DNA from 2 places in the Bradyrhizobium sp. USDA 3240 genome. Region 2 is predicted to be linked to the other one. Evidence: riboswitches for the same ligand, from Rfam matches in the RefSeq annotation. Region 2 holds a riboswitch; the other holds the start of a gene.

Region 1 (7,518 bases), 160 kb from region 2:
ATACCGCGATGAGACCAATGACCAGGTGACCATCGACGCGGCCGAAGCCATCAAGAAGGTCGGCGTCGGCGTCAAATGCGCCACCATCACCCCCGACGAGGCCCGGGTGAAGGAGTTCGGCCTGAAGCAGATGTGGAAGTCGCCGAACGGCACCATCCGCAACATCCTCGGCGGCGTGATCTTCCGCGAGCCGATCATCTGCAAGAACGTGCCGCGCCTGGTTCCCGGCTGGACCAAGCCGATCATCATCGGCCGCCACGCCTATGGTGACCAGTACCGCGCCACCGACATCAAGTTCCCGGGCAAGGGCACGCTGTCGCTGAAGTTCGTCGGCGAAGACGGCACCGTGATCGAGCGGGAAGTGTTCAAGGCGCCCGGCGCCGGCGTCGCGATGGAGATGTACAATCTCGACGACTCCATCATCGATTTCGCCCGCGCCTCGCTCAATTACGGCCTGCTGCGCAACTACCCGGTCTACCTCTCGACCAAGAACACGATTCTGAAGGTCTATGACGGCCGCTTCAAGGACATCTTCCAGGACATCTACGACCGCGAGTTCAAGAAGGAATTCGAGGCCAAGGGCCTGACCTACGAGCACCGCCTGATCGACGACATGGTGGCCTCGGCGCTGAAATGGTCCGGCGGCTATGTCTGGGCCTGCAAGAACTATGACGGCGACGTGCAGTCCGACACCGTGGCCCAGGGCTACGGCTCCCTCGGCCTGATGACCTCTGTGCTGCTCACCCCGGACGGCAAGACGGTGGAAGCCGAAGCCGCCCACGGCACCGTGACCCGCCACTACCGCGAGCATCAGAAGGGCAAGGAGACCTCGACCAACTCGATCGCGTCGATCTTCGCCTGGACCCGTGGCCTCGCCCACCGTGCCAAGCTCGACAACAACGAGGCGCTGGCGAAGTTCGCCACCACGCTGGAGAAGGTCTGCGTCGCGACCGTCGAAGAGGGCTACATGACCAAGGACCTCGCGCTCCTGGTCGGCGCCGACCAGCGCTGGCTCTCGACCACCGGCTTCCTCGACAAGGTCGCCGACAATCTCGGGAAGGCGATGGCGGCCTGACGGCCGCTGTTTCCGGACACAATAGCGAGCGTGACCATGACCCTTCTCGGCCGGGTGACGCTCGCATCCTTGTTGCTGACCGGATCGGCGGCACTCGCTGCCGATCCCCTGCCCGACGTCGTCGCGGCGCCCGACGAGACCGCGGTCCTCACCGTCCATGCCGAGGGCGTGCAGGTCTATGAGTGCAAGCCGGTCACCGACGGCAAGTTCGCCTGGTCGTTCCGCGAACCAGTCGCCACCCTAATCGCCGGTGGCCGCACCGTCGGCCGGCACTATGCCGGCCCGAACTGGGAGCATGTCGACGGCAGCGCCGTGACCGCCCGCACCGCTGGCAGCGCGCCCGGCGCAACGTCAGCTGACATTCCCTGGCTGAAGCTCGAGGTGATCGCCCACCGCGGCAACGGCCTGCTCACGAGCGTCGCCACCGTGCAGCGGATCAACACCTCGGGCGGCGAAGTCAGCGGCGCCTGCGACAAATCAGGCGCGTTGAAGAGCGCGGCGTATTCGGCGGATTACGTGTTCCTGCGCCGCGACTAGAGCGTTTTCAAGCGAAGTGGGTACCGGTTCACGTGAAGAAAACGCGTCAAAAGAGGAATCTAAAGCCTCGTTCCGATTTGATCGGAACGAGGCTTTAGTCGCGGATGCCGCCGTCGGTCTCGTGCGGCGCCTGGGCGATCTCGCTGGCGGCAAGGTCACCACCGGCGGTGAGCGGATCGGCGAGCCGCACCTCCGCCGTCTCCCTGACATGGGCGGCGAGCGCCGGCATCCGCTCGATCAGGGCATGGAAGTCCTGCGCATCGAGCAGCAGCAGCTTGGTCTTCCGCATCGTCACTGTGCCGGAACGGTTGGTCCGCCGGAGCAGCGCGATCTCGCCGAAGAACGCGCCGTCGGCAAGCCGCACCCGCTGGCTCGGCAGGTCGATCTCGACCTCGCCGGCGGTGATGAAATACATCGACGACGCCGCATCGCCGCGCCGCACCAGCACCTCGCCTGCCTCGATGGTCTGTGACCGCAACAGCCGCATGATGTCGGCGATGTCGGCGGCGTTGAGGTGCGAGAACAGCGGCACCCGCGCCAGCATGCCCCAGGTCACGACGAAGTCGCGGCGCCGCACCTCGTCGGCGAACGCAGTCGAGACGATCGCGACGGGCAGCGCGATCATCGCAAAGCCGACCACGATCGCAACCACCGTGACGATGCGGCCGAGCGGCGTCACCGGCACGACGTCGCCGTAACCGACGGTGCCGAGCGTCACGATCGCCCACCACATCGCCTGCGGCATGGTGCCGAACTTGTCCGGCTGCACCTTGTGCTCGATGGCATAGAGCAGCGCGGCGAACAGCAGCACCGCACCGGTCAGGATCACGACGCAGCCGAACAGCGTGCGCCGCTCGGCATGCAGCGCCGCCAGCAGCGAGCGCATCGCGGTCGAATACCGCACCAGCTTCAGGAATGGCAGCATGCCGAACAGCACCAGCGCGGTCTTGTCACCGATCGCAAGCGCGATGGCCGACGGCAGGAAGGCGAGCAGGTCGATGACGCCGAGCGCCGAGAAGGCGTATTCCAGCCGTGCCTGCAACGGCGTCATGTCGCGCAGCGAGCGGCCGACCACACTCCAGAGCCGCGCGGCATATTCCAGCGCGAAGGCGATAACGGCGGCGATCTCGATCGCTGTGAACAGCCACCCGAACTGCGCATCGATCTCCGGCACCGACGCCAGGATCGCGGCCAGCACATCGACGGTGATGATCGCGACGACGAGCCGGACGAAGCGCGAGCCGACCGAATATGGCAGGTGGTCCTGCTCGAGCAGCTCGTAGAGACGCTCGCGCAGCCCGGGATCGCTGATCGTGGGCTTGAGCGGAGCCGTCGCCACGATCAGCCTCTCCGTCAGGCGCCGGCCATCGCTTGTTCAATTGCCGACAGCGCGGCGTCCGCCTTGGCGCCGTCGGGGCCGCCGGCCTGCGCCATGTCGGGCCGGCCGCCGCCGCCCTTGCCGCCGAGCACCTCGGAGCCCTTGCGCACCAACTCGACCGCGTTGAAGCGCGAGGTCAGGTCGGCGGTTACGCCGACCACGATGCCGGCCTTGCCGTCCTCGGTGACGCCGACGATCGCGACCACGCCGGAGCCGATCTGCTTCTTGCCGTCGTCGACGAGGCTCTTCAGGTCCTTGGTCTCGACGCCCTCGACCGCGCGTGCGAGCAGCTTGACGTTGCCGACCTCGCGAACGCCGGAGGCGGCACCGTTCGACGACGAACCGCCGCCCATCGCGAGCTTCTTGCGGGCATCCGACAGGTCGCGCTCGAGCTTCTTGCGCTCCTCCATCAGGGCTGCAATGCGCGCCGGCACGTCCTCGATCGAGGTCCGCAGCTCGGCCGCCGCGGCCTTCGCCAGCGTCATGGTATCATTGGCGTGCTTGCGCGCATGATGCCCGGTCAGCGCCTCGATGCGGCGGACGCCGGAGGCGACTGCGCTCTCGCCGGTCACCGAAATCAGGCCGATATCGCCGGTGCGGCGGACATGGGTGCCGCCGCAGAGCTCGACCGACCAGCCAAGCGCGTTCTGGCCGTGCTCGCGGGCGCTCTTGCCCATCGAGACGACCCGAACCTCGTCACCGTATTTCTCGCCGAACAGCGCGCGCGCACCGGCCTCGCGGGCATCGTCGACACCCATGATGCGGGTCGTGACCTCGTCATTCTCGAGCACGACGTCGTTGGCGATGTCCTCGACCCGGGCGAGCTCTTCCGGCGTGATCGGCTTCGGATGCACGAAATCGAAGCGCAGGCGATCGGGCGCGACCAGGGAACCGCGCTGCGCGATGTGATCGCCGAGCACCTGGCGCAGCGCCTCGTGCAGCAGATGCGTCGCCGAGTGGTTGGCGCGGATCGACGAACGCCTCGTGTGGTCGACCTCGAGCTGCAAGGCCGTGCCGACGTTCAGCGTGCCCTGCTCCACCGTGCCGACATGCACGAACAGGTCGCCGGCCTTCTTCTGCATGTCGGTGACGCGGAACTTGACGCCCTCGCCCGTGAGAATGCCGACGTCGCCGACCTGACCACCGGACTCCGCATAGAATGGCGTCTGGTTCAGCACGATCGCGCCGCTCTCGCCGGCCTTGAGGCCGTCAACCTCGGCGCCGTCCTTGACCAGCGCCGTCACGACGCCTTCCGCGCTCTCGGTCTCGTAGCCGAGGAATTCGGTTGCGCCGAGCTTCTCGCGCAGCGGGAACCAGATCGTCTCGGTCGCCGCCTCACCAGAGCCGGCCCAGGAGGCGCGCGCCTTCTCGCGCTGGCGGTTCATCGCGTCGGTGAACGAGGCCTGGTCGACGCTGATGCCGCGCGACTTCAGCGCATCCTGTGTCAGGTCCAGCGGGAAACCGTAGGTGTCGTACAGCGTGAACGCGGTGTCGCCGTCGAACATGTCGCCCTTCTTGAGGCCGGCGCTCTTCTCGTCGAGGATCGATAGTCCCCGCACCAGCGTCTTGCGGAAGCGGGTCTCTTCCAGCTGCAGCGTCTCCTCGATCAGCTTCTCCGCGCGCACCAGGTCCGGATAGGCCTGGCCCATCTCGCGGACCAGCGCCCAGACCAGACGATGCATCAGCGGCTCGCTTGCGCCGAGCAACTGCGCGTGGCGCATCGCGCGGCGCATGATCCGGCGCAGCACGTAGCCGCGGCCTTCGTTCGACGGCAGCACGCCGTCCGCGATCAGGAACGCCGAGGAGCGCAGATGGTCGGCCATCACCCGGTACGACGCCACGTTCTGCGCGTTCGGCCCATGGCCGAGGGCCGAAGCGGCCGCATCGATCAGATGGCGGAACAGATCGGTCTCGAACACGCTCTCGACGCCCTGCAGGATGCAGGCCATGCGCTCCAGCCCCATGCCGGTGTCGATCGAGGGACGCGGCAGCGCCACGCGCTCCTCCTTCGTCACCTGCTCGTACTGCATGAACACCAGATTCCAGAATTCGAGGAAGCGATCGCCATCCTCCTCCGGGCTGCCCGGAGGTCCGCCCCAGATATGCTCGCCGCGATCGATGAAGATCTCCGAGCACGGACCGCACGGGCCGGTATCACCCATCGCCCAGAAATTGTCCGAGGTCGGGATGCGGATGATGCGGTCATCCGAGACCCCCGCGATCTTCTTCCAGTAACCGGCCGCCTCGTCGTCGGTGTGGTAGACGGTGACGAGCAGCTTGTCCTTCTTCAGCCCGAAATCCTTGGTGATCAGATTCCAGGCGAGCTCGATCGCGCGCTCCTTGAAGTAGTCGCCGAACGAGAAGTTGCCGAGCATCTCGAAGAAGGTGAGATGGCGCGCGGTGTAGCCGACATTGTCGAGGTCGTTATGCTTGCCGCCGGCGCGGACGCACTTCTGCGACGTCGTGGCGCGCTGATAGCCGCGCTTCTCGACGCCGGTGAAGACGTTCTTGAACTGCACCATGCCGGCATTGGTGAACATCAGGGTCGGGTCGTTGCGCGGAACCAGCGGCGACGACGCCACGATCTCGTGGCCGTTCTCCTTGAAGAAGTTCAGAAATGTCGACCTGATGTCGTTGACGCTGCTCATGTTCATCCAATCGGAAAAAGGGGCCGGCCAGCCGCAAAAAGGCGTCATTTTCCGGCCGAACGCTTTTAGACATTGCCAGCTGCGGTGTCCAGAAACTGTGCAGGCAGATCATGGGCTTGCCGCGGCAGCACAAAGCCCATTGGATAGTTGTTGCAGCTGCGTTGACAGTCTTGGTGGCGCCGTGTTTTCTACCTACCTGTTACCCCGTCACGTCGGGAGAGACCGGCCTTACCGCCGGCGCCGAAGGAGCAACCGCCCCGGAAACTCTCAGGCAAAAGGACCGCGTGACGTCTGACATCTGGAAAGAGGCGCTGGGGTTCTCCCCGACGCGCCCGCCGACGGGATAATACTCTCAGGCACAGCGACAGATGGGGCTTTCTGCAGGTTTCTCAAGGGGAAATAGGTCCCCGGCGGGAACCGCGAGGGCCCTGTGATGCTTGCGCGCGAAACCTCTCCGCTGAAACAGACCCCGCTGCACGCGCTGCATCTGGCGCGCGGCGCCAAGATGGTGCCCTTCGCCGGCTACGACATGCCGGTGCAATACACGGCCGGCGTGATGAAGGAGCACCTGCACACCCGCAAGGACGCAGGCCTGTTCGACGTGTCCCACATGGGACAGCTCGTGCTGAAGGCCAAATCCGGTAAGGTCGGTGACGCGGCACTCGCGCTGGAAAAACTGGTGCCGCAGGACATCGTCGGCATCGCGCCGGGACGGCAGCGCTACGCGCAATTCACCAACGACGACGGCGGCCTGCTCGACGATCTGATGGTGGCGAATTTCGGCGATCACCTGTTTCTGGTGGTCAACGCCGCCTGCAAGGCCGAGGACGAGGCGCATCTGCGCGCGCATCTCTCCGAAGCTTGCGAGATCGTGTCGCTGGCCGACCGCGCGCTGATCGCGCTGCAGGGGCCGAAAGCCGAGTCGGCGCTGGCGAAACTTTGCCCAGATGTCAGTTCGATGAAATTCATGGACGCCGGACCGCGCCGCGTCGCCGACATCGACTGCTTCGTCTCGCGCTCCGGCTATACCGGCGAGGACGGCTTTGAGATTTCCGTGCCCGCCGACAAGGCGGAAGCCCTGGTCACCGCGCTGCTGGACAATCCCGACGTGCTGCCGATCGGGCTCGGCGCGCGCGACAGCCTGCGGCTCGAAGCCGGGCTTTGCCTCTATGGCCACGATATCGACACCACGACGACGCCGGTCGAAGGCGCGCTGGAATGGTCGGTGCAGAAGGTCCGCCGCAGTGGCGGCGCCCGCGCCGGCGGCTTCCCCGGCGCCGACAAGATTCTCACCCAGTTCGCACAAGGCGCTTCCCGCCGCCGCGTCGGGTTGAAGCCCGACGGCCGCGCGCCGGTGCGCGAAGGTGCCATGCTGTTTGCCGATCCGACCTCGACCGAGCAGATCGGCAAGGTGACCTCGGGCGGCTTCGGCCCGAGCCTCAACGCACCGGTTGCGATGGGCTATCTGCCGACATCGCTTTCCGCGCTCGACACGACCGTTTTTGCCGAAGTGCGCGGCCAGCGGCTACCGCTGAAGGTCGCCGCCACGCCCTTCGTTCCCAATACCTACAAACGCTAAACGCCAAAGGATCGATCCCCATGACGACGCTGTACACGTCCGACCACGAATGGCTCCGCATCGAGGGCGACGTCGCCACGATCGGGATCACCGATTACGCGCAATCGCAGCTTGGCGACGTCGTGTTTGTCGAACTGCCCAAGGTCGGCCGCAGCCTGAAGAAGGCCGAGGCCGCCGCCGTCGTCGAATCCGTCAAGGCCGCCTCCGACGTCTACGCGCCGATCACCGGCGACGTGGTCGAGGTCAACGAGGCGCTCGCGGCCGAGCCCGCGCTGGTCAATTCGGATGCCGGCGGCAAGGC
Region 2 (7,518 bases):
ATTGCGCAGCGAGTCGTCGGACGCATCACCCTTCACGAAGCGGCTGACGATCTGGGACATCAGGGTGCCGCGGTTGAAATAGGCCGACAAGCCGCCGCCCGCATCGCCGGAAGCGACCGCCGGCGTCGTCCAGGCGGACACCGAGGCGGCATCGGGCGTGAACGTCCCGTTCGCGGCGCTCTTCATCGCTGTCACGCGATACGAGACATTGTCGGTGTCGACGACGCTGTGATCGGTCCAGATGCAGCGCCGGAACGGCGATTGCGTCGAGGAGATGCCGGCGTCCGCCACCGGCTTCTCGCCGGGCTTCGGCGGAATGCGGTTCGACAGCACGGTCGTCTGTTGCGTGATATTGTTGCGCCGCTCGAGCTGGAAACCGACCCAGTCGTTGGACCAGGTGTCCGGCTGCCAGGCGATCAGGATATCATCGGCGTTCGCGTAAGCCTTGACATTGATTGTCATCGCAATTTCCCCGAGGCTGGGTATCGGCCCGGCGGACAATACTCCGCTAACCTTGGGTAGTTTGTGAAATAGACGACAACTTTTCGTGCAAATCGGCGCGGAGCGGACGCCGGGCATCGAGCCCTACTCGAACGCCAGTCCCAGCCGCTTCTGCTTCTTCCATACGATGCGGCATGGCCACCGCTGGCCGTCGACGGCGAGAGTGAAGCGGTCGGGAAACCACAGCGGCGAGTTCACTTCGATGCAGGCGCCCTGAGGCGAGAGATTCCGGACCGTGCAGGCGATCACTTCATTGCCGAACTCGATCGCTCCCGACTTGAGGACGCGGCGGTGTGCGCCGGCACGGCGCTGCTCGGTCGGCATTGGCTGTTGCGCGCTGGCCGGTGCGGGCCTGCTATCGTCGTCGGCCATGGGCCCGTCGCGGTAGGTACACAGACTGGCGGTCAGGTTACGATCCAATACTGACAGGAACCTTAAGCCGCCGCCAACCGAATTGGTATGCCAGGACGTGCCAGCGGGCTGGGCAGATGCGCACGGCATCGTGGTCTCGCATCACCTCATCGTGTCTTTCTACTGTGGCGCGCTTCACATGCCGCGATCGCTGACTGTGGTAGTGTCGGCCCGTTGGAAAATTCTGGCCGCACATTTCGCGGCCGTCACATTTCGAAATCAATGAGTTGGAGATAGGCGATGACGATTGCGGATCGCAATCGGATTGCCAGTCGCAATCAGATTGTCGGCAATACCGCGCCCGATCACGGTGCTTCCATCCTCGAGCACAGCGACGACGCGGCTCACTGCAGCAACGGGCTCAACGCACAGAGATTCCTCGATGCGACGCCCAACGATCGTGCGATCTACCGGCGATGGATTCGCAGCGCGGTCGTGGCGTGCGGATTGTTGGCGTTCGCCGCGGGCGCAATGGTCTGGATGAACGGCGCCAGCGTCGGACAGACCCAGCTCTCGAGCCTGTCGAGCACGAGCAACGCGAAATCGGGCCACGGCAATTAAGGAACGCCGTCGCGCAGACGGCGCGAAACGAAAAATGGCCGGGACAAGTCCCGGCCACTCGTATTGCGTCAAGCTGCAAGCTTACTCGGACTTGTCGACATTCCAGAAGATCGGCGTCGCCGGACCATCGAGCACACCGGACAGCGACTTCCGCCAGGCGCTCGGACCCTGATACTGACCGAGCGGAATGTAGATGACCTGCTCGTAGGCTTCCTTCTGGATATCGGCCGCGATCTTCTTCTGCTCGTCGAGCGACGGCGCGCGAACGAAGGCGTCCTTCAGCTGTTCGATCTTCGGATCGTCGGCCCAGCCGAACCATCCGCCATTCTTGCCCTGGCCGCCAATCGAGAGGTTGGAGATCGGGTTGGAGACGTCGGCACTGACCCAGTTGGTGAAGAACATGTTCCAGCCGCCATCCTTCGGCGCCTTCTGGCTGGCGCGGCGGGTCACCACGGTCTGCCAGTCGGTGGCCTGCAGGTCGACCTTGAAGCCGGCGTCGCGCAGTTGCTGGGCCACAACAACCGGCTGCGCCTTGAGCGTGGTGACATCGCCAGGCGCCATGATGACGACGGGCGTGCCATCATAGCCCGACTCGGCAAGCGCCTTCTTGGCCGCCGCCATGTCGCCGCCCTTCAACAACGTCTCACCGCCGACCTCGGACGCGAACGGCGTATCGCAGATGAAGAAGGAGACGCAGGTCTTGTAATACTTGGGATTGCCGACCAGCGCGTCGAGCACCTGCTTCTGGTTGATCGCCATCAGCGCCGCCTGGCGAACCTTGATGTTGTCGAACGGCGGATAGAGGAAGTTCATGCGGCCCAGCGTCTGGAAGCCGAACTTGTTCAGCGTCTCGACCTTCAGGTCCTTGTCGCCTTCCAGGATCGACAACGTGTCGAACGACGGGTTCTCCAGGAAATCGATGTCGCCGGATTGCAGCGCATTCATCGCCGTCTGCGCGTCGGCCATCGTGACCCACTCGACGCGGTCAACCTTCACGACCTTGCCGCCCGCGGTCCAGCTCGCCGGCTCCTTGCGCGGCACGTAGTCCGTGTTCTTGACATAGACCGCCTTCACGCCCGGCTGGAATTCAGCCTGAACGAATTTGAACGGGCCCGAGCCGATCTGCTCCGGGATCGGCTTGTCCGGCGGGGTTTCGGCCAGCCGCTTCGGCATCATGAAGGCAACGCGCGACGACGGCTTGCCGATCGAATCCAGCACCAGGCCGTAGGGCTCCTTCAGCTTCAGCGTGATCGTCTTCGCGTCGGTGGCCTCCAGGCTCGCCGTGAAGTCCATCAGCTTCTGGCCCATGCCGTCGACCTTGGCCCAGCGCTTCAGCGAGGCGACGCAGTCTTCGGCAGTCACCGGCGTTCCATCGTGCCACTTCAGGCCGTCGCGCAAAGTGAACGTGTAAGTGAGCTTGTCGTCGGATACCTTCCAGTCGGCCATCTGCGGCTGGATCTTGAAGTTGGAGTCGGTCGCCACCAGCGTGTCGAAAACCATGTAGCCATGGTCTCGCGTGATGTACGCCGTGGTCAGGATCGGATCGATGACGCGCAGATCCGAATGCATCACCGCGGTGATGGTCTTGCCCGCGGCCATGGCCTGCGGTGCAAGCGACAATTCCTGCGGCGCGAACGACAACGCTAGCGCCGTCAACGCAGCCGCTAGCGTGCGGTGCTTCCAACGCGAGATAGGCAACATGCAATTTCTCCTGACGTGTAACTGGTCAAAGCCGGCTTATTCGTTATGCATGCGGTTCGTTATTTAGGCGAACTAACATGCTGTATGGCTTGTGAAATCGAGACTTGCATCAAGCGCAATGCGCGTCAATCGGTTTTGGGCAGGATCAAACGTATACGAACGAATGAGCGGCGGGTGCAGCGCATTTGACTTTACAAACGCGTCTTCCGAGCTTTTCGTACGGCACGCGAACCCGTATCGGCGCGAACAAACAACAAGAGAGAAAAGACATGAACCCCGCCAATCTTCCTTTTGATTCCGAAGCGATGCTGCAGGGGCTGCGCAACTGGGTGGAATGCGAGAGCCCGACATGGGACGCGGCCGCGGTCGAGCGCATGCTCGACCTCGCCGCGCGCGAAATGGCGGTGATGGATGCGACGATCGAACGCATCGCGGGACGCCAGGGCTTTGCCGGCTGCGTCCGCGCCCGCTTTCCCCATCCGAAACAAGGTCAGCCCGGCATCCTGATCGCCGGCCATCTGGACACCGTGCATCCGGTCGGCACCATCGAGAAGCTGGCGTGGCGGCGCGAAGGCAACAAGTGCTTCGGGCCCGGCATCTTCGACATGAAGGGCGGTAACTATCTGTCGATCGAGGCGATCCGGCAATTGGCGCGCGCGTCCTTTACGACGCCGCTGCCAATCACGGTGCTGTTCACGCCCGACGAGGAGGTCGGCACGCCGTCGACGCGCGACATCATCGAGGCGGAAGCCGCACGCAACAAATACGTGCTGGTCCCGGAGCCCGGCCGGCCGAACAACGGCGTCGTCACCGGCCGCTACGCCATCGCACGCTTCAATCTGGAAGCTGTCGGCAAGCCGAGCCATGCCGGCGCGACGTTGTCCTCCGGCCGCTCCGCGATCCGTGAAATGGCCCGGCAAATCATAGCCATCGACGGCATGACCACCGAGGACTGCACCTTCTCGGTCGGCATCGTGCATGGCGGGCAATGGGTCAATTGCGTCGCAACGACCTGCACCGGCGAAGCGCTCAGCATGGCCAAGCGCCAGGCCGATCTCGACCGCGGCGTCGAGCGCATGCTGGCGCTGTCGGGTACGGCAAATGACGTGACATTCAAGGTGACGCGCGGCGTCACGCGCCCGGTGTGGGAGCCGGATGCCGGCACCATGGCGCTCTATGAAAAGGCAAAGCGTCTCGCCGCCGATATGGGTCTTGATTTGCCGCACGGCAGCGCCGGCGGCGGTTCTGATGGCAACTTCACCGGCGCGATGGGTATCCCCACCCTCGATGGCCTCGGCGTTCGCGGCGCTGACGCCCACACTTTGAACGAACATATCGAAGTCGAGAGCCTCGCCGAGCGCGGCCGCCTGCTGGCGGCACTGCTGGCGACGCTCGATTAACTCGATTTGCACTGCACAACACGTTGGCACTGCCGGACCGAAATTTAGCCTTGTCCAATTTTTTGGCTTCGCCTACGGTCCGGCCGTCCAACACGACGATGCGGGAGAGATCGAAGCGACAACATTCGTGTTGTGCTTCGGCGCCGACGGAGCAACCGCCCCGGAAACTCTCAGGCAAAAGGACTGTATCGTCAGGACGATCTGGAGAGAGACGGCATGGCCAAATGGAAACGGCCATGACGTCCACCGAAGGGGATAGTCTGCTATTGGGCCGAGGCCCAATGCGGATCAAGCTCTCAGGTACCGTGACAGATGGGGCGTCGAAACAGCCGGTTTCACCGGTGGTTCGGCGACTCTAACCCACGGGAGCCTGAAGACCACCATGCCTCACATCGCAATCATTGGCGCCGGCATCACCGGCGTGACGACGGCCTATGCCCTGCTCGAACGCGGCTACCGGGTGACTGTCCTCGACAGGCATCGCTACGCTGCGATGGAAACCTCATTCGCCAACGGCGGACAGCTTTCCGCCAGCAATGCGGAAGTGTGGAACAGCGCCGCGACCATCCTCAAGGGGTTGCGCTGGATGCTTCGAAGCGACGCGCCGCTCTTGATGAATCCGAAGCCGAGCTGGCACAAATATTCCTGGATCGGCGAGTTCGTCGGCCACATCGGCCGCTATCGCACCAACACCATCGAGACCACGCGGCTCGCAATCGAAGCGCGCAAGCATCTGTTCTCGATCGCCCAGCGCGAGAACATCGCTTTCGATCTCGAACGCCGCGGCATCCTGCACGTCTATCACGACAAGGCCGGCTTCGAGGCGGGCCTGCGCGTTAACACGCTGCTGCAGCAAGGCGGGCTCGACCGCCGGCCGGTGACGGCGGACGAAATCCGCAGCATCGAACCCGCGCTGCAGACCACCTGCTATGGCGGCTTCTTCACGCCGTCGGACGCCACCGGCGATATCCACAAGTTCACGCGCGGCCTCGCCGACGCCTGCATCCGCCGCGGCGCGAGCTTCGTCCATGAAGCCGACGTCGACGCGATCGCGCGCGGCGATGACGGTTTCCGCATCGGCTGGAACGATACCGCCTCGCACGATGCTGAGGTCGCTACGCGACACGAGTTGCAGGCGGACGGCATCGTGATTTGCGCCGGTGTCGCGAGCCGCCACTTCGCCGGCCTGCTCAACGACCGCGTCAACGTCTATCCGGTGAAGGGCTATTCGATCACCGTGCAGCTCGATGCGCCGCAAAGCCGGGACGCCGCGCCTACCGTCAGCCTGCTCGATGAAGCCGCGAAGATCGTCACCAGCCGGCTCGGCGCCGACCGCTTCCGCGTCGCCGGCACGGCCGAATTCAACGGCTTCAACCTCGACATTCGCGCCGACCGCATCCAGCCGCTGGTGGATTGGGTGCGGCAGCATTTCCCCGGTGTCGACACGTCGAAAGTCGTGCCATGGGCCGGCCTGCGCCCGATGATGCCGAACATGATGCCGGTGGTTCGCGCCGGACGGATTCCGGGCGTGTTCTACAACACCGGCCACGGTCATCTCGGCTGGACGCTGTCCGCCGCGACGGCGCAGATGGTCGCAGGGGCGATCGATGACTGGCGCGACCTCGTCACGCCCTCGATGGTGCCGTCGCCGGTCGATACGACCGAGACCACCCGCGCAGCTTTCCTCTAATTATCCGGCCGGCGAGGAAGAATATGAGCGTATTTGTGTGTAGCCAAGTCGGAATTCGCAGAGAAACACCGCATGACAACGACTAGCGTCACAATGGGGCAAAGCGCTTCAGCGCGGGAGGGGACAATGCGCATTGGGGTGGCGGACACGCGTGAGACGCTGACCAAGCCGGATCAGATTGCCGCGGAGCTGTGCGCGGCCGTCGATCGAAACTTCAACGATCAGGTCGCGTTCCTGTCGCGCATGGTGCAGTTCCGCAGCTTGCGCGGACAGGAAGCGCCGCAACAGGCTTGGCTGGCGGAGCAATTCGCAAAGCGCCGCTACGACGTCGATACGTTCAGCCTTGCCGACGTCAACCTGATGAGTCATCCGAAGGCTGCACCGATGGACGGCATCGACCTTGCCGGATCGCAGCAGGTCGTTGCGACGCTCGACAGCAAAGGCAGCGGACGCAGCCTGATCCTGCAAGGTCATATCGACGTGGTGCCGGAGGGGCCCGCCGATCTTTGGGAACAACCGCCGTTCTCGGGCGCCGTGCACGACGGCTGGATGTTCGGGCGCGGCGCGCAAGACATGAAGGCCGGTGTCTCGGCAATGATCTTCGCGCTCGATGCTATCAGAGACGCCGGCTATGCCCCGGGCGGACGCGTCCATCTGCAAACCGTGACCGAGGAAGAGAGCACCGGCAACGGCGCGCTGTCGACCTTGATGCGTGGCTATCGCGCCGACGCCTGCCTGATTCCCGAACCGACCGGACACACACTGACGCGCGCCCAGGTCGGCGCCGTCTGGTTTCGACTGCGCGTCCGCGGCACGCCGGTGCATGTCGCCTATTCCGAGGCCGGTACGAGCGCCATCCTGTCGGCGATGCACCTGGTGCGCGCATTCCAGGATTACACCAAGGCGCTCAATGCCCGGGCGCTCGACAACAGCTGGTTCCGCAGCGTCAAGAACCCGATCAAGTTCAACGTCGGGATCATTAAAGGCGGCGATTGGGCCAGTTCGACCGCGGCGTGGTGCGAGCTGGATTGCCGGCTTGGTCTCCTGCCAGGCGAGACACCGCAGCAGGCGATGCGTGGCATCGAGGAATGCCTGACCGAAGCGCACAAGGCCGACGACTTTCTGTCCGACAATCCGGCCGAGCTCGTGTGGAGCGGTTTTCAGGCAGACGCGGCGGTGTGCGAGCCTGGCAGCGAAGCGGAAGCGGCGCTGACTGCCGCGCATCACTCCGTATTCCAGGCCCCGATGCAGGAG

Evidence for each region. Region 2 has a riboswitch for glycine ahead of ACVIGA_RS05125 (D-amino acid dehydrogenase). Riboswitches for the same ligand answer to the same signal wherever they lie in the genome.
Region 1: linked by a shared signal. The riboswitch ahead of gcvT (glycine cleavage system aminomethyltransferase GcvT) and the one ahead of ACVIGA_RS05125 (D-amino acid dehydrogenase) in region 2 are both predicted to bind glycine.

What each region holds. Positions count from the first base shown of each region.
Region 1 covers NZ_JBSSGD010000002.1:1,100,199-1,107,716, forward strand. The annotation lists gene ACVIGA_RS05915 (NADP-dependent isocitrate dehydrogenase) at 1-1,075, shown strand, start outside; gene ACVIGA_RS05920 (DUF3455 domain-containing protein) at 1,112-1,612, shown strand; gene ACVIGA_RS05925 (cyclic nucleotide-gated ion channel) at 1,707-2,954, opposite strand; gene alaS (alanine--tRNA ligase) at 2,966-5,638, opposite strand; glycine riboswitch at 5,842-5,930, shown strand; gene gcvT (glycine cleavage system aminomethyltransferase GcvT) at 6,072-7,217, shown strand; gene gcvH (glycine cleavage system protein GcvH) at 7,238-7,518, shown strand, end outside.
Region 2 covers NZ_JBSSGD010000002.1:935,565-943,082, forward strand. The annotation lists gene ACVIGA_RS05100 (phospholipase D-like domain-containing protein) at 1-462, opposite strand, end outside; gene ACVIGA_RS05105 (PilZ domain-containing protein) at 586-873, opposite strand; gene ACVIGA_RS05110 (hypothetical protein) at 1,153-1,473, shown strand; gene ACVIGA_RS05115 (ABC transporter substrate-binding protein) at 1,555-3,174, opposite strand; gene ACVIGA_RS05120 (M20/M25/M40 family metallo-hydrolase) at 3,444-4,574, shown strand; glycine riboswitch at 4,666-4,770, shown strand; glycine riboswitch at 4,774-4,888, shown strand; gene ACVIGA_RS05125 (D-amino acid dehydrogenase) at 4,957-6,264, shown strand; gene ACVIGA_RS05130 (ArgE/DapE family deacylase) at 6,391-7,518, shown strand, end outside.